Pleomorphomonas sp. PLEO: one gene and its partner. The protein of the gene in region 1 interacts with the protein of each later gene in a pairwise test. Links are inferred from orthologs where the notes say so. Each region holds a gene or a part of one and is shown in the gene's direction. Other genes may lie near its edges.

The links. Proteins that work in one complex are often made in the same cells at the same time.
Region 2: the proteins of leuS (region 1) and ligA interact in binary tests that used the Escherichia coli proteins (3 or more experiments, as listed by UniProt). The link is inferred for Pleomorphomonas sp. PLEO from one-to-one orthologs.

Annotation. Positions count from the first base shown.
Region 1 is NZ_CP166625.1:637,905-646,251, forward strand. The notes cover bases 3,197-6,375. They hold leuS (leucine--tRNA ligase), read left to right. Parts: upstream 3,197-3,556; coding sequence 3,557-6,175; downstream 6,176-6,375. Other genes in these bases: AB6N07_RS02770 (NAD(P)H-binding protein), read left to right, coding at 3,197-3,374; lptE (LPS assembly lipoprotein LptE), read left to right, coding at 6,162-6,375. Outside these bases: AB6N07_RS02760 (DNA translocase FtsK), read left to right, coding at 1-1,885; AB6N07_RS02765 (DUF523 domain-containing protein), read left to right, coding at 1,964-2,473; more of AB6N07_RS02770, read left to right, coding at 2,532-3,196; more of lptE, read left to right, coding at 6,376-6,695; holA (DNA polymerase III subunit delta), read left to right, coding at 6,700-7,746; AB6N07_RS02790 (RNA pyrophosphohydrolase), read right to left, coding at 7,751-8,323; AB6N07_RS02795 (RNA pyrophosphohydrolase), read right to left, coding at 8,320-8,347.
Region 2 is NZ_CP166625.1:2,618,935-2,622,244, reverse strand. What follows is about bases 1-2,955. They hold ligA (NAD-dependent DNA ligase LigA), read left to right. Parts: upstream 1-377; coding sequence 378-2,534; downstream 2,535-2,955. Other genes in these bases: AB6N07_RS12135 (hypothetical protein), read right to left, coding at 2,785-2,955; AB6N07_RS12145 (hypothetical protein), read left to right, coding at 1-310. Outside these bases: more of AB6N07_RS12135, read right to left, coding at 2,956-3,000; AB6N07_RS12130 (ATP-dependent helicase), read left to right, coding at 3,296-3,310. UniProt on the Escherichia coli protein: DNA ligase that catalyzes the formation of phosphodiester linkages between 5'-phosphoryl and 3'-hydroxyl groups in double-stranded DNA using NAD as a coenzyme and as the energy source for the reaction.

The DNA of each region.
Region 1 (8,347 bases):
GGACGACTATCAGCCGCCGGTGGCCGAACGCCGGGGCGGCCGGGTGGAACCGTCTTTCGCGCCGGTGGAGCGGCCGCGCGCGGTCGCCCCGGAGCCGGTTCTGGAAGACGACGACGAGGAGGATGATACGCCGCCCTTCACCATGGGCGACCGTTTGTCCGACTATGACGAGACCGAGATGATCGCGCCGCCGCAGCCGGTCGCCGTGGCGCCGGCACCGCGCACCTTTGAACCGCGTCCGACACCGTTGCGCGGTCCCGCCTCGCGAATCGGCAAGGCCGCCGCGCAGCCTGAGAAGGCGGCAGCGCGCGTCAAGGCGCCGGCGCCGCCGATGCAGCCCGGCAAGCGAGCCAAGGGGGGCGCGCAACTCTCCCTGCTCGACGAACGCGGTTTCGAGTTTCCGGCCATCGAACTGCTTGCTGAGCCCAAGGTGGGCAACGGTGTCCAGTATACGCCCGACAGCCTCGAACAGAATGCCGGGCTGCTTGAGGGCGTGCTTGAGGATTTCGGCATCAAGGGCGAGATCTTCAACGTTCGTCCCGGTCCGGTGGTGACGCTCTATGAACTGGAGCCGGCGCCGGGCATCAAGTCCTCCCGCGTCATCGGCCTCGCCGACGACATCGCCCGATCGATGAGTGCCATCGCGGCTCGCGTCGCGGTCATTCCGGGCAAGAATGCCATCGGCATCGAGCTACCCAACCAGCGGCGCGAGATGGTCTACCTGCGCGAGTTGATTGCCAGCCAGGACTTCGAAAAATTCAAGGGGCGACTGGCGCTCGGCCTCGGCAAGACCATCGGCGGCGAGCCGGTGATCATCGATCTTGCCCGCACCCCGCACATGCTGGTGGCCGGCACGACCGGTTCGGGCAAGTCGGTGTCGATCAACACCATGATCCTCAGCCTTCTCTATCGGATGACGCCAGAGGAATGTCGGCTGATCATGATCGACCCGAAAATGCTGGAACTCTCCGTTTACGACGGCATTCCGCACCTGCTGACGCCGGTGGTCACCGATCCACGCAAGGCAATCGTCGCGCTGAAATGGACGGTCCGGGAGATGGAGGACCGCTACAAGAAGATGTCCAAGGTGGGCGTGCGCAACATCGAGGGCTTCAATGCCCGGGTGGCGCAGGCGATCGAGCGTGGCGAGAGCATCAATCGCACCGTCCAGACTGGCTTCGACAAGGAGACGGGCGAGCCCATCTTCGAAACCGAGGAAATGGAGCTCAAGCCGCTGCCGTTCATCGTCGTGATCATCGACGAGATGGCAGACTTGATGATGGTGGCCGGCAAGGAAATCGAAGGGGCGGTGCAACGGCTCGCCCAGATGGCCCGCGCTGCCGGCATTCACGTGATCATGGCGACGCAGCGCCCCTCGGTGGACGTCATCACCGGCACCATCAAGGCTAACTTCCCGACGCGCATCTCCTTCCAAGTGACGTCGAAGATCGACAGTCGCACCATCCTTGGCGAGCAGGGCGCCGAACAGCTGCTTGGCCAGGGCGACATGCTGTACATGCAGGGCGGCGGACGCATTCAGCGTGTCCATGGCCCGTTCGTCTCCGACGGCGAGGTGGAGGCGATCGTCGCTCATCTCAAGACGCAAGGAACGCCCGATTACCTCGAGGCCATCACGGCCGATGACGAGGAAGACAGCGGCGGCGGTGACGTTGCTCCGGTCGATGAAAACGCCGATCTCTACGATCAGGCGGTGGCGCTGGTGTTGCGCGACAAGCGCGCCACCACGAGCTACATCCAGCGCCGGCTCGGCATTGGCTACAACCGTGCCGCCTCGCTCATCGAGCGGATGGAAAAGGAAGGGTTGGTCGGTCCCCCCAACCATGCGGGCAAGCGCGAGATCCTGATGCGCGCCGAGGAAGATTGACGGCGACCATCCGGAACGAGACAAAGGGCGTCTTCCTTGCGCGGGAAGACGCCCTTTTTCATGTGTTCGGTGGTGCCGATGGACCGCATTCTGATCTCCGCCTGCCTGCTCGGCCGGCCAGTCCGTTATGACGGCGCCGGCAAACGGCTCGACGATCCGCGCCTCGAGCGTTGGCAGGCCGAAGGGCGGCTGGTGCCGGTTTGCCCCGAGCTGATGGGTGATCTTTCGGTGCCCCGGCCGGCGGCGGAAATCGTCGGCGGCTCCGGCGCGGATGTGCTGGCGGGACGGGCTCGCGTCGTAACTGTCACGGGAGAGGATGTTACGGCCGCCTTCGTTGCCGGTGCTGAGGCGGCGCTCGAGTACGCCCGTCGCAGTGGCTGCGTTTATGCGCTCCTCATCGACCGCAGCCCGTCCTGTGGCAGTCTCAGTATCTATGACGGCAGCTTCTCAGGCCGGCGACTGGAGGGAGCCGGTGTCACCGCCGCGCTTCTCGCGGCACACGGCATCGGCGTTTTCGCCGATCACGACATCGATCGTCTTGCCAAGATCGTCGACGTCGGCTTGTTGAGGGAACCCGACGCGGGGTGAGGGCGTTGTCTCTTCCGCCGGCCGTACGGCCGGATCGGACTTCCTGACGGAGACCCCCATGGCAGACAGCATCCTCGTTCTCGGCGCCACCGGCACCATCGGCCAGTTGGTCGTGTCCGAATTGGTGGCAAAAGGCGAAATCGTCAAGGCGGCCTCCCTGGACGGGCAAACGCACCCGGAAGCTGAGGTCCTGCGGTTCGATTTTCGTGATCCGTCCAGCATCGCTCCGCTATTCGAGGGGGTCGACCGCGTCTTTGTTCTGATGCCGTCGGCACCGCTCGACGTTATCGCCGCGTTGATGCCGGTGATGCGGCACGTGGTCGACCGTAAAATCAAGGCGGTTCTGCTGTCCACCATCGCCGCCGATGTTTCCGAGGACAATCCCTATCGCCGTCTCGAATTGGTTCTGGAAAACTCCGGTCTTCCTTTCGTCATCCTTCGGGCCAACTGGTTCGCCGACAACTTCCGGACTGTCTGGAAGGACGATGTCAGCAAGGGCGAACTGGCGCTGCCGACCGACGAGGGGCTGATCAGCTTTGTCGATGGTCGTGACGTGGCCGCCGCCGCTGCCGCTGCGCTGACCAGTTCAGACTTCGATGGTCAGACGCTGGTCCTCACCGGTCCCGCGGCTCTTCCGTTGTCGCGCGCGGCGGAAGTCATGAGCCACGTTACGGGCCGGCGTGTCACCTTCCGGCCGATCTCCATCGCTGATTACGAAGCGCGCCTAGTGGCGGAGGAGATTCCCGAACAGCAAATTGCCGAGCGGGTCGCCGAGTTCGATACGATCCGCGACGGTAAGGCATCGATCGTTAGCCCTGCCATCGAGAAGATGACCGGCCGTCCGCCTCGCTTCTTTGAAACCTTCGTCAAGGATCACGCGACCGACTTCGTTGGTGTCTGATCTTGTTGTGGGATTTCATCGATCCTGTCGCGGTCTGACGGAAAACGCCGGCCTCGGCATTCCAAAGCATTGACCCTAGGGACCGTTTCTGATGATGGTCATGCCGTAAGTTTTTCGCGCGGTCGCGTGCTCTTGGCACCGTTGACCCGCGACAGGCGTGGATCTGAACAGAAGACGAGACGATGGCGACCGAGCGATACAATGCGCGCGAAGCGGAAACGCGCTGGCAGAAGGCCTGGACCGAGGCCAGGGTGTTCGAGGCGAAGAACGACGATTCGCGTCCCAAGTATTACGTGCTCGAGATGTTCCCCTATCCGTCCGGCCGCATCCACATGGGGCACGTGCGCAACTACACCATGGGTGACGTGGTCGCTCGCTACAAACGGGCCAAGGGTTTCAACGTCCTGCATCCCATGGGTTGGGACGCCTTTGGCATGCCTGCCGAAAATGCGGCGATGAAGGGCCATATTCATCCCAAGACATGGACGTACGAGAACATCGCCACCATGCGTGGCCAGTTGAAAAGCATGGGCCTGTCGCTCGACTGGAGTCGCGAGTTCGCGACCTGCGACGAGGATTACTATACGCAGCAGCAAAAGCTGTTCCTCGACTTCATGAAGGCCGACCTCGTCGACCGTAAGAAGTCCAAGGTCAACTGGGACCCTGTCGACATGACTGTGCTCGCCAACGAGCAGGTGATCGACGGGCGTGGCTGGCGTTCCGGCGCTTTGGTCGAACAGCGTGAGCTGACGCAGTGGTTCCTGAAGATCTCCGACTATTCCGATGAGCTGCTGTCGGCTCTCGACTCGCTCGACCGCTGGCCGGAAAAAGTCCGGACCATGCAGAAGAACTGGATTGGCCGGTCGGAAGGCTTGAGGGTTCGGTTCGAGATCGACGGTCCGGCGGTCGCCGACGAGTCGACCATCGAGGTGTTCACCACGCGTCCCGACACGCTGTTCGGCATGAGCTTCCTGGCTCTTTCCGCCGATCATCCGGTGGCGAAAGCGTTTGCCGACAAGGATCCGGCGGTTGCCGCTTTCTGTGAGGAGTGCCTGCGTATCGGCACCTCGGCGGCGGCGCTCGAGACGGCCGAGAAAAAGGGCCTTGCAACCGGCCTGTCCGTGAAGCACCCCTTCAACGGTCAGAGCTACCCGGTGTACATCGCCAATTTCGTGCTGATGGATTACGGCACCGGCGCCATCTTCGGCTGTCCGGCCCACGATCAGCGCGACCTTGATTTCGCTCGCAAATACGGCTTGACCGTTACGCCCGTTGTTCTGCCCGAAGGTGCCGACCCCGCCGCTTTCGCGGTGGGCGACGTCGCCTATACCGACGATGGCAAACTGTTCAACTCCGACTTCCTTGATGGCATGGACGTGGAAGCGGCCAAGAACCTGGTGGCGAGTAAACTCGAAGCGACGACGCTGCATGGTGCGCCTTCGGCCAAGCGGCAGGTGAACTATCGCTTGCGTGACTGGGGTATTTCGCGCCAGCGCTATTGGGGCTGCCCCATCCCGGTCATCCACTGCGAGGACTGCGGTGTGGTGCCTGTGCCGGCCAAGGATCTGCCGGTTCGCTTGCCGGAGGATGTCGAGTTCGACCGTCCCGGCAATCCACTCGACCGGCATCCGACCTTTACCAAATGCGTCTGTCCCGAGTGCGGCAAGCCGGCTCGGCGCGAGACCGATACCATGGACACCTTCGTTGACTCGTCCTGGTATTACAGCCGGTTCACCGAGCCGCGCGCTCAGACGCCGACCGTGCCGGAAGTGGTCAATTCCTGGCTGCCGGTCGACCAGTATATTGGCGGCATCGAACACGCCATTCTGCATCTGCTTTATTCGCGCTTCTTCACCCGCGCGATGAAGAAGTGCGGTCACGTCGGGTTCGACGAGCCCTTCCGTGGCCTGTTTACCCAGGGAATGGTGGTGCATGAGACCTATCAGTCGGAAAGCGGCGAATGGCTGTCGCCGGCTGATATCGAAATCGTCGAGGAGGCTAGCGCCCGCAAGGCGCGACTGATCGGCTCGGGTGCGCCGGTCAAGATCGGCCCGATCGAGAAGATGTCGAAGTCGAAGAAGAATACTGTCGACCCCACCGATATCATCGACAGCTTCGGTGCCGATACCGCCCGCTGGTTCATGTTGTCCGACAGCCCGCCGGAGCGCGATGTCGAGTGGACCGAGGCTGGGGCTCAGGGCACCGCCCGCTTCCTGCAGCGCGTCTGGCGCATCGTATCCGAGGCCTCCGAACTGGTCCCGATCGCCGAGCGGGCCGAAGGCGGCGACAGGTTGGCGCTGTCTCTGCGCAAGGCGGCGCACAAAGCTCTGGCCGCCGTTGAGGAGAATGTCGAGGGTCTGCGCTTCAACGTTGCGTTGGCCAAGATCTACGAGTTGGTCAACACGTTGGCCGGAGCGCTTACCAATGATAAGGCGCTGCTGGCCACCGATGGCGCCGCCGCGACCGCTTTGGTCGAGGCAACCGGTCTGCTCGTCCGCATGATGGCACCGATGACACCGCATCTTGCCGAGGAAAGCTGGGCAGCGCTCGGCCACGACGGATTGGTGGCGCTTGCCGATTGGCCGACCGTCGACCAAGCTCTGCTGGTCGAGGACGAGGTGACGCTGCCGGTGCAGGTCAACGGCAAGAAGCGCGCCGACATTACCGTGGCACGCACTGCCACGCCCGCCGAGGTGGAAGCCGAGGTGTTGAAGCTCGAAGCCGTGATAAAGGCGCTCGACGGCAAGAGCCCGAAGAAGGTCATCGTCGTCGCCCAGAGGATCGTCAATGTGGTCGTCTGATCTCCTTCGCCGCGGCGCCCTAGTATTAGCGGCCGGCGCTCTTCTCGCTGCCTGTCAGGTGCGCCCCGTTTACGCGCCGATCGGCTCGCCCGCGGCGGGTGGTAAACCGGCAATGGTGACGGAACTCGCTTCGATTGCCATCGACACGCAGACCGATCGCGTGCCGCAGGCTCTGATGAATGAGCTAATCTTCCAGCTGCGTGGCGGCAGCGCGCTGGTGGCACCCAAGTATCGCCTGCATCTCGTCCTGACGACAGGCGTCTCGGAGCTCGCCATTCGTGCCAGCGAAGATATCGCGGTGGCCAAACTGGTGTCGCTTACGACGACTTACACGCTGACCGAGATCGCTACTGGCCGGGTGGTTACATCGGACAATATCTACACCACCTCTCCCTTCGACGTCACATCGCAGCGTTATGCCAACGTTCGAGCACAGCAGGATGCCGAGGAGCGAGCGGCGCGGGCAGCGGCGGCCGACATTCGCTTGCGTTTGTCGTCGGCGCTGATCGGCAAGGGCTGAGGCAATGGTGGCGGCGCGCGCTCAGGAGGCCGATCGCCTCGTTGCGCGGCCGCCGCAGGATGTTGTGTTCTATCTGGTCTATGGGCCGGATACCGGGCTTGTTTCCGAGCGCGCCAGAACCATCGCCGCTGCCTTTTCGGACCCCAGCGATCCCTTCGCCTTGGTTCGCATCGAAGCCTCCGAACTGACGGCCAACCCGACGCGGCTCGCCGACGAGGCCTATGCGGTGTCGATGTTCTCGAGCCGACGGGCAATCCTTTTGCGTGACGGTGGAGGACGCGCGGATCTCGCCAGCCGCTTCCGGGCGCTGTTCAAGCAGCCCCCGCCTGATACTGCGATCGTCGTCGAGGCGGGCGATCTCAAGAAATCCAGCCCACTCAGGGTTCTGTTCGAGCAGGAAAGCCGGGCGTATGCGATCCCCTGTTTTGCCGATGACGAACGGTCGATCGGGGCGCTGATCGATGAAGAGGCAAGAGCGGCCGGCCTTTCCATCGCGTCGGAGGCTCGGGCGCTTCTGGTCTCGCTTCTAGGCGGCGATCGGTTGATGACGCGTGGCGAGATTCAGAAGCTCTGCCTGCACGCTCATGGAACCGGCACTATTACTCTTTCCGATGTCGAGGCCTTGATCGGCGACAGCTCAACCTTCGCCATTGACGAGGTGATTGACGCCGCGGCTGGTGGCGCTCTGACGGTGCTGGTCGAAGGGTTGGCCAAGGCGCGGGCCGAGGGTATCGATGCCGGCCAGATCGTCGGCGCGGCGCTTCGCCATTTCATGCTGCTCGACGAATTACGCGCCGCCGTCGATTCCGGCGTGGCCCCGGCCGATGCGGTCAATGGCGCCCGGCCGCCGGTGTTCTTCAAGCGCAAGGGCAAGGTGGAGGCCGCGCTTGGCCTGTGGCCGCCGGCTCGGCTCGCCAGGGCGGTTATCGTTCTGGGCGAAGCGGCGCGCGACGCTCGTCTCAATGCGTCGCTTGCCGCCGATATTGTCGGCGAGACACTGTTGACGCTGGCGCGCGCCGCCGATCAAGCCGCCGGCCGGCGGCGCCGATAAAGCCTCAAGCCGGACCGACATCTCCGAAAACGTCCACGACGCGCATGTATTGCCGCCGCCGGTGCAGTGGGGCCACGGCCGGCAACTCGTCGAGTGGTCGCCAGCGCCACTCGAGAAATTCCGGCGGCTCGTCGGTGTGGGCCGCCATGACCGTGATCTCGTCGTCTTTGCCGGTAAAGCGGAAGGCCGCCCAACGCTGACGCTGGCCACGGAAGGGGTGGAGCTTGTGAATTTTGGCGCCGCGAACGGGGAAGTCGTAGCTCCACCATTCGTCGGTCACGGCTATAAGGTCTGCGTTCTTGACGCCGGTCTCTTCCCAAAGTTCACGGCGTGCCGCCGCGATGATATCCTCGCCGGGGTCTATTCCGCCCTGCGGCAGCGACCAATCGGCGCCTTCGGTGAAAATCTCCGGATCCGGCCAGCCGAAGGGATTGGAGTAGGCTCTGCCGGCGAACACCAGCCCTTCGGCATTGAATAAGCAAATGCCGACATTCGGTCGATAGGGAAGGTCCGGCGAAAGCGGATCGCGCTCGGACGGGTCCGGCGGGGTTAGGGCGGCGGGGATACGGGCGCTCATGAAGGCACCGCCAGACCGGCGAAG
Region 2 (3,310 bases), 2.0 Mb from region 1 along the record:
CTGGCGCGCCGATCCGGCCTCCGGCACGGCGATGCCGACGCGCCGGGTGTTCCTCATCACCCTGATCAACCCGAAGGCGCTGGTCCTCGCCTTCGCCATCCTGCCGCCGGGCTTGCCATCACCGGCCCTGATGGCCGGCACGATCGCCGCCATAGCCTTCGCGACGGCCGTCTGGGGGCTTGTCGGCCTCGCCATCGGTCGCCTCGGCCGGCGTTATGTCGGCGCCGGTGTCATCAACCGGGCCACCGCCGGGGTGCTTGCCGCCTTCGCCGGCGCTCTGATGGTGACGACGGCTGTCGCCGCCTTGTGAGACCTTGCGCGCCGGCTGAATATTCGGCTTTAACCGAGCCAAGAACGAGCCCAGCGGGAGACGCGCGATGTCGGCCGAGACCACTTCCATCCCCACAGGCGACCTCACGCAGGATGAGGCCGCCGCCGAACTTCAGCGCCTTGCCGCCGAAATCGCCCGACACGACCGCCTCTATCACGGCAACGACGCACCGGAGATTTCCGACGCCGACTATGACGCCCTGCGTGCCCGCAACCGCGAGATCGAAGCACGCTTTCCCGAACTCGTGCGCTCCGATTCGCCCTCTCTCGCGGTGGGGGCGCCCGTCTCCGAGACCTTCTCTCAGGTCCGCCACGTCAAACCGATGCTGTCGCTCGACAACCTGTTCAGCGAGGCCGACCTCCATGATTTCGTCAAGCAGGTAAGAAACTTCCTCGGCGCCAGCGAGACGCCGGTGTTCACCGCCGAGCCGAAGATCGATGGCCTCTCAATGTCGCTGCGCTACGAGCGCGGACGGCTGGTCACGGCGGCGACGCGCGGCGACGGCACGACGGGCGAGAACGTCACGGCCAACGTCCGCACGATCAAGGAAATCCCGGAAGAGTTGCCAGCCGGAGCGCCCGAGGTGGTGGAGGTGCGCGGCGAAGTTTACATGAAGAAGGCTGACTTCGCCGCCCTCAACGAGCGGATGATGAACGACAGCGGCCGTCTGTTCGCCAACCCGCGCAACGCTGCCGCCGGCTCGTTGCGCCAGCTCGATGCCAAGGTCACCGCCGGCCGGCCGCTGTCCTTCTTCGCCTATGCCTGGGGCGATCTCTCCGAACCGCTGGCCCAGACGCAATACGACACGGTGAAGCGCTTTGCCGACTGGGGCTTTCCCGTCAACCCACTGATGGTGCGCTGCCACTCCGAGGAGGAGCTTTTCGCCCATTACCGGCTGATCGAGAGCCAGCGTGCCGACCTCGGCTACGATATCGACGGCGTGGTCTACAAGGTCGACAGTCTCGCGCTGCAAGAACGGCTCGGCTTCCGCTCGCGCTCGCCGCGCTGGGCCACCGCCCACAAGTTCCCGGCCGAGCGCGCCTCGACCACCGTCAAGGCCATCGAGATTCAGGTCGGCCGCACCGGCGCGCTGACGCCGGTTGCCAAGCTCGAACCGGTGACGGTGGGCGGCGTCGTCGTCTCCAACGCCACGCTGCACAATGAGGACTACATCAAGGGCATCGGCCTGGACGGCGCACCGCTGCGCGACGGCCGCGACATCCGCGTCGGCGACACGGTGGTGATCCAGCGGGCCGGTGACGTCATCCCTCAGGTGGTCGACGTGCTGATCGAGCAGAGGCCGGCCGAGGCGGCGCCCTATGCCTTCCCGACCGTCTGCCCGCGTTGCGGCAGCCACGCCACCCGGGAGATCAACGAGAAGACCGGCAAGGTCGACGCGGTGCGCCGCTGCACCGGTGGCCTGATCTGTCCGGCGCAACAGGTGGAAAGCCTCAAGCATTTCGTCTCGCGCCACGCCTTCGACATCGAGGGCCTCGGCGACAAGCAGATCGAATTCTTCCATGCGTTGGAAGACGAGCACCTTTCCATCCGCATGCCGGTCGACATCTTCACCCTGGCAAGGCGCGAGGCGACCGGCCTCAATCGGCTCGGCAACTTCCCCGGTTTCGGCTCGACTTCGGTCAAGAACCTGTTCGAGAGCATCGAGGCGCGCCGTCAGATCGACCTTCATCGGCTGATCTTTGGCCTAGGTATCCGCCACATCGGCGAAGGTAACGCCAAGCTCTTGGCTCGCGCCTATGGATCGTGGGATCATTTCTATGACGCCATGCGGAAGGCCTCAGCCCGCGATCCGGAAACGCTGGCCGAACTCGACGCCATCGACGGCGTCGGCGCCGTGGTGGTCGAGGCACTTACCGATTTCTTCGGCGAGGATCACAACCGCGCCGCCATTGACGCCCTGCTGAAGGAAATCACGCCTCTCGACGCTGAAGCGCCTGTCGCCACCAATAGTCCGGTGGTCGGCAAGACCGTGGTCTTCACCGGTTCACTGGAGAAGATGACGCGCGACGAGGCCAAGGCCACCGCCGAGCGGCTGGGCGCCAAGGTGGCCGGTTCGGTATCGAAAAAGACCGATCTGGTGGTCGCTGGTCCCGGCGCCGGTTCCAAGCTGACCAAAGCCGCCGAACTCGGCATCGAGGTGATCGACGAGGACGCCTGGCTGGAGCGGATCAAGGGGTTATAGCGGCCTCAAAGAGGCTGGCACCGAAACTCGCCGGTATCAGACAGAGGACTACGAATTCGAGATCCGGAGCGGAGCGAACATAAGCAACTCCGGCTGTGCCCCGCGTTTTTGCGTCCGGAGTCGCGTCTCGAAAAGTGAAAAGGTATTGGCCGGGAACTTCGGTCTCGACCAATACCCTGAGGTTCATAAACGCCGGAAGCACAGAGTGCTAACCCAGGCGCCCGCCCCAGTCGAGTTTCCGAGAACACCATCAACCGCGCGACCAGGAGATGGCAAGGGATGCCAATTCCGGCGTCGCCGCGACGAGGCCGCCCGCCGTATCGAGATAATGGCCGGGCTCAAGCCGCCAGGCCGCGTTGTCCGCGTCCTCCGCATAGGCCGCCAGCGCACGGCCGGCATTGGCCGCAAGCGTTCCTACGAAATAGCTTTTGATCCCGGAAAGCATCCTATCGGATGTCATGGTCATGTCCTCTCTCCACTGAGAAAAGGCCTGATTGGCGGCCGACGAGACGATTTGAGCCTCAATCCTTGAAGGACAAGTAAACGAAAACCAGAACCCCCCTCAAAACATCAACAAAGAAGCCTGAAACACGAAAAGAAACACCTAGCCTTCCTCATACGTTGCATAAAAATACGCTACGTTAGTGAAAAATACCAAGCGAATTACCAGATATTAACCGAGACTGTCGCCCCGAAGAATGGCCTCCTTCAGGCCTACGATGCTCTCGCCCCCGGCGCCCTGTTGCTTTATTGTTCTCCTCATGACTGCTTCCCAG